Regions from separate parts of the Muriventricola aceti genome, predicted to be linked through region 1. Evidence: predicted binding sites of a transcription regulator. Region 1 holds the regulator's gene; the other holds the start of a gene.
What was found. Region 1 encodes NrdR, which represses ribonucleotide reductase genes. Its sites were predicted from a motif close to CACNANATNTNGTG; they were not measured.
Positions count from the first base shown of each region.

Region 2: the regulator NrdR is predicted to act here: its motif matches at 1,663-1,676, upstream of nrdD (anaerobic ribonucleoside-triphosphate reductase).

Region 1 is NZ_JAOQKF010000001.1:68,495-71,657, forward strand. It holds gene OCV64_RS00325 (alanine/glycine:cation symporter family protein) at 1-837, opposite strand, end outside; gene nrdR (transcriptional regulator NrdR) at 1,030-1,485, shown strand; gene OCV64_RS00335 (glutamine synthetase III family protein) at 1,775-3,163, opposite strand, start outside.
Region 2 is NZ_JAOQKF010000011.1:36,651-39,813, forward strand. It holds gene nrdD (anaerobic ribonucleoside-triphosphate reductase) at 1-1,558, opposite strand, end outside; gene mnmA (tRNA 2-thiouridine(34) synthase MnmA) at 1,865-2,941, shown strand; gene OCV64_RS12085 (hypothetical protein) at 2,975-3,163, shown strand, end outside.

The DNA of each region.
Region 1 (3,163 bases):
GCCCAGCCCCGCCTCGTTGGTAAACACTCCGCGTGCCACCCCGTACCGCAGGGCGGAGGCCACCGTCCAGCCGGCTCCGCCGCCCAGAGCGGCGGAGGGGGACAGGGCGCAGGTAAAGATGAGCTCCACAGCTTCAGGGATAGCCCGCCAGTTGCCGGCCAGTACAAGAGAGCCGCTGCCCAGGTAGAGCAGAGCCATGGCTGGGACCAGAGCGGAGGATACCTTGGCGATGCGGCCGATGCCGCCCACCATCACCAGTCCTGCCAGCAGGGTGGTGACCACGCCTGCCCAGACCCGCTCCAGGCCGAAGGCGGCCTCCAGGGAGAGGGCGATGGAGGAGGACTGGACTAAGTTGCCCCCGGCCAGGGTAGCGGGCAAACAGGCCAGAGCAAACCAACCTGCCAGCAGAGGAGAGCCCACGCCGTCCCGCAGGTAAAACATGGGCCCGCCCTGGAGTCCCCCGCCGGGAGCCGGCCGCTGATATTTTACGGCCAGCAGCTTCTCACCACAGCCTGTCATCATAGCCAGCAGGGCTGAGATCCACATCCAGAAAACGGCCCCAGGCCCGCCCAGAGTCAGGGCGGTGGCCACCCCGGCGATGGAGCCCGTTCCCATGGTGGAGGCCAAGGCGGTGGCCAGAGCTTGGAGGGAGGACAGGCCGCCCCCCGCTTTTTTCCTACCATGGAACAGGGAACCGAGCGTGGAGCGCAGCCACAGGCGGAAACCGAAGATTTGAAAGAAACCGGAACCCAGAGAGTAGACCAGGCCGGTAAGAAGAAACAGCCCCAACAGCCAGGGCGACCAGATGAAGTCTGTCAGACGGGCTAGAAATTCCATATCGTATCACCTCGCTCTACCACAGATATGCCGGAAAAGAGGGGGACAGTCCTGTTTTTTACCCTTGTCTAGTTCTGGCCTGCTGTGTTATAATAACCATATAATGGTTATAAAAACTTGATTTTGCCCTGCTCCTTCGTCGGGACCGCGAGAGATGGCGGAGAGAAAGACAATACCTGGGAGGTATGTGGTATGAAGTGTCCCTACTGTGCCTATTTGGAGAGCAAGGTCGTGGATTCCCGCCCCGCGGACGAGGGGGCCAGCATCCGCCGCCGCCGGGAGTGTCTATCTTGCCACAAGCGGTTCACCACCTATGAGACTATGGAGAGCCTTCCCCTGATGGTGGTGAAAAAGGACGGCAGCCGCCAGAGCTTTGACCGGAACAAGGTACTCAGCGGCCTGATCCGGGCCTGTGAGAAGCGCCCAGTGCCCTACCATATGCTGGAGGAGATGGTCAATGAGATCGAGCAGGTCCTCCAGAACAAGATGGAGCGGGAGATCAGCTCCTCCGAAGTGGGCGAGCTGGTCATGGAGCGGCTGAAGAAAATCGACGAGGTGGCCTATGTCCGCTTCGCCTCGGTATACCGTCAATTCAAGGACATCAACACCTTCATGCATGAGCTGAACAAGCTGCTGGAGGACAAATAGGGATGTCCGCTACCCAGAAAAAAACGACAAGATGACCCATAAAAACCGGATAGCCGCAGGAAGGCGGAGCCCGGGGCGCAGAAGATGAGCGCCCCGGGCTTTTTTGTCGGAATGTGTCATGAATAGGAAGGATACAACAACGATATCCGCCCCCTCCGCACCTTTATCCGCCCCATTCATTACTACACTTTTCGTGGCTCATTATGACGGTTTTTGTTGGGACGAGAACAAGGGAAATAAGAGACCTCCCCGCCGGCGGCGAGGAGGTCTCTTCATGTTGCGGACAAGATCATACTTCGAAAAGGAGGTCACCGTAGGTGGGGACAGGCCACAGGTCCTTATCCACCAGAAGCTCCAGCTCATCCACCGGGTGGCGGAGGGCGGCCATAGCGGGCACAACAGCGTCGTGATAGGCGTGGGCCATCTCCTTGATGTCCTGGATGGTGTCCACACGGTCCATCAGAGGTTTGAGCTGGTCCAGGGCGGCGGAGGCGTCGGCCAGATAGGAGCTGACTTGGATGAGCAGCTTGCGTTGGACGGTGAGGTCGGCCTGGGGACAGCCGGAGGCCACAGCGGCTATGGACTGGCCCAGCCGGGTGGTATAGGCGATAGCGGTGGGGATGTAGTGCTTGGAGGCCATATGGATCATGGTGTTGGCTTCGATCTTGATCATCTTCACATAGGTTTCGTACATGATCTCCGCCCGGGCCTCCAGCTCGGTCTTGGTGTAGATGCCGAACTTGGAGTACAGCTCCTCGGCCTTGGGGGTGGTGAGGGCGGGGATGGCATCCACCATAGAGGGGAGGTTGGGCAGGCCCCGGCGGACAGCCTCGGCCACCCACTCATCAGAATAGCCGTCGTCGTTGAAGATGATGCGCTGATGCTGGCTCATCCAGTCGTGGATCAGCCTGGAGCATGCCCCGTGAAAGTCCTCGGCCCCCTCCAGGATATCGGCAGCCTGGCAGAAAGCCTCGGCCACGATGGCGTTCAGGGCCACATTGGCCTCAGCGATGGAGTCGGAGGAGCCCACCATGCGGAACTCAAACTTGTTGCCAGTGAAGGCGAAGGGGGAGGTGCGGTTCCGGTCGGTGCCGTCCTTGTCCAGGACAGGGATAGTGGATACGCCGGAGTCCAGCTTGCCGCTGGCCAGCAGCTTGATGGATTCAGAGTTGGACACGATCTGTGCCACCACGTCGTCCAACTGGTCCCCCAGGAAGATAGAGATGATGGCGGGCGGGGCTTCCTGAGCGCCCAGACGGCTCTCGTTACCCACGCAGGAGGCGGAGCAGCGCAGCAGGTCGGCGTGGTCGTCCACCGCCTTCATGATACAGGCCAGCACCAGCAGGAACTGGAGGTTTTCGTTGGGCGTGTCGCCTGGAGCCAGCAGGTTCTCCCCCTGATCGGTGGAGATGGACCAGTTGTTGTGCTTGCCAGAGCCGTTGACCCCCACGAAGGGCTTTTCGTGGAGCAGGCAGACCAGGCCGTGGCGGGTGGCCACCCGCTTCATGGTCTCCATGGTCAGTTGGTTCTGATCAACGGCCAGGTTACAGGTGGTATAGATGGGGGCCAGTTCATGCTGGGCGGGGGCAGCCTCGTTGTGCTGGGTGGTGGCGGGAATCCCCAATTTCCACAGCTCCCGGTTCAGGTCAGCCATAAATTCGCCCACCCGTGGGCGGAT
Region 2 (3,163 bases), on a different contig from region 1:
ACTCTGTGCCGCCCGGCTGGGTGTGGGAGCAGCCCTTCATCAGCTTAGTCACCTCGTACAGCCCGATATAACCCAGAGAGATGGAGGAGTACCCGCCGTACAGCAGTGGCTCAATGGGAGCCCCCTTGGGCAGGCGGGCGATTGCCCCGTACTGCCAATGGATGGGTGAGGAGTCGGACTTCACGTTTTTCAGCGCGTTGTGCCGGCACATAATGGCCTCGAAGCACAGGTCCAGCCGCTCCTCCAGCAGCGTCCAGAACTTCTCCTCATCCCCCCTGGCCAGAATGCCGATCTGGGGCAGGTTGAGGGAGACCACTCCCTGGTTGAAGCGGCCCTCGAACTTATAATTCCCATTCTCATCCTTCCAGGGGGCCAGGAAGGAGCGGCAGCCCATGGGCGAGAACACGTTGCCCTCATAGTTCTCCCGCATCTTCTTGGCGGAGATATAGTCGGGGTACATCCGCTTGGCGGAGCACTTGACGGCCAGTTCCGTGATGTAGTCATATTTGCCCCCTTTGAGGCAGTTGTGCTCGTCCAGCACATACACCAGCTTGGGGAAGGCGGGGGTGATGTAAACCCCCTTCTCGTTCTTGATACCCTCCAGCCGCTGGCGCAGCACCTCCTCCACGATCATAGCGTTCTCTTCCAGATAGGGGTCATCTTCCTGGAGGTTGAGGAACAGAGTGACAAAGGGGGACTGTCCGTTGGTCGTCATCAGGGTATTGATTTGATACTGGATAGTCTGGACACCGGATTTCAGCTCATCCCGCAGACGGTCGGCCACCAGCCGCTCCAGGGTAGCCTCGTCCACCTGTCCGGCACATTCATAGGCGATGTGCTTTTTGAATTTCTCCCGGCTGCGGCGGAGATACTTGCCCAGATGGCTCATATCCACGCTCTGCCCTCCGTACTGGTTGGAGGCCACGCAGGCGATGATCTGGGTGGTGACGGTACAGGCCACCTGGAAGCTCTTGGGGCTCTCGATGAGCTTGCCGTTCATCACAGTGCCGTTGTCCAGCATATCCCCAATGTTGATGAGGCAGCAGTTAAAAATGGGCTGGACAAAGTAGTCTGCATCGTGGAAGTGGATGGTCCCCTCGTCGTGGGCCTTGGAGATATGCTCGGGCAGCAGGATGCGCCGGGTCAGATCCCGGCTCACCTCCCCGGCGATATAGTCCCGCTGGGTGGCTGCGATCATGGTGTTCTTGTTGGAGTTCTCCTCTGCCAGCTCCTGGTTCTCGTTGCGCAGCAGAGAGAGGATAGACTCGTCGGTGGTGTTAGCCTTGCGTACCAGGGCCCGGTTATAGCGGTAAATGATGTAGGTCTTGGCCAGGTGGAACTTGTTTTCCTCCACCAGCCCCTGCTCCACCAGGTCCTGGATGTCCTCCACCAGCATCCGCTGGCGCTTGAGTCCCTCGATGTGGTCGATGATGGCGTCGATGCGCGCCCGGTCAAGCTGTTCCTCCGGCGGCACCTCGGCGTTGGCCTTTTCGATGGCGGTAACGATCTTGCTTCGGTCATAATCCACGATGGTCCCATCGCGCTTGATCACTTTCATAGCTGGTCTCCCTCTCCCGTATCTTTATGGTATACTATCTAACCGGCGGCATGGCCGCCAGACACTGTCAGGGGAGAAGTATACCATGTCCTTTTTGTTTTGTCCACTACATCTTGTATGTCGCCTCTTATTTTTTACCAACGGATACAACATATATTTTTTGAAGAAACGAGAGAAAACGGGAACTTTCTTTCCTCTTTCTGGCCTTTTTGGTTGATACAAGGGCCAAAGTGTGATATACTTTGTAACGAATTTCGGCAAATCGCCGGATTGACCCTTATTTGTCCCGGCAGGAGGTGTCCCCATATGCAAAATCGAATCGCTGTGGCCATGAGCGGTGGTGTGGACAGCTCCACCGCCGCCTGGCTGCTTCAGCAGGAGGGACACGACCTAGTGGGCGTTATGCTGAAGATGTTTGATGGCTCGCTGGTCAACGGGAGCCGGGAGGATGACAGACCTCCAGATGGCGTGGAGGACGCCCGGGCCGTGGCTGGGAAGCTGGGTATTCCCTTCTATGTGCTTGACGCCCGCGCCCCCTTCCGCTCCCATGTTCTGGACACCTTTACCTCCGCCTATGAGCGGGGGCTTACCCCTAATCCCTGCGTGGTCTGCAACCGGTATGTCAAATTCGGCTTTTTACTCCAGCAGGCCTTGGAGTCAGGCCGGGATAAGGTGGCCACCGGCCATTACGCCCGGCTGGAGCTGGACCGGGGGAGCGGCCGCTGGCTGCTGAAGAAGGCGGCCCATCCAGAGAAGGACCAGAGCTATGTACTGGCTGGTCTAAACCAGGAGCAGCTCTCCCGCTCCCTGTTTCCCCTGGGCGCTCTGTCCAAGGAGGAGGTCCGCTCCATTGCCGCCCAAGCTGACCTCATCAACGCCAAGAAGGGGGACAGCCAGGACATCTGCTTCATCCCCGACGGGGACTACGGCTCCTTTATCCGCCAGTATACTGGAAAGAGCTATCCCTCCGGCCCCTTTTTAGATGAGGGCGGAGCGGTCCTGGGGGCCCACACCGGCATCATCGACTACACCCTGGGCCAGCGGCGGGGGCTGGGGGTATCCTCCACCCGTGGGCGCCTCTATGTCAAGGAGGTCCGGCCCCAGGATAACTCCGTGGTACTCTCCTGCAATGACAGCCTGTATGGCTCCACCCTCACGGCGGCGAATCTGAACCTCATCGCCTGTGACCACCTTTCTGCTCCTGTCCGCCTGCGGGCCAAGGTCCGCTACCGCATGGCGGAGCAGCCCTGCACTGTGGAGCAGACCGGGCCGGACACCATCCACCTCGCTTTTGACCAGCCTCAACGGGCCATCACTCCCGGCCAAGCCGTGGTCCTGTATGACGGTGACACGGTGGTAGGTGGGGCCACCATTACCCCCTGATTCCTCACAGATACGAAAGGAGCTCCCTGACCCATGAGCCACAAGAAGTATAAAAAGCGCCACTCCCAGTCCACCATCAATGCCAAACGCCAGGCCAACCAGGCCAAGCTGGCCGACGAGAAGGACCGCGCCAGGAAGCGGATGGACCCCACTGCCCGCACCCTGCTCTTTGGCAATCTGGTTTTTCTGTCCATTACCGTGCTGCTCGAGCGGAACGGGCTC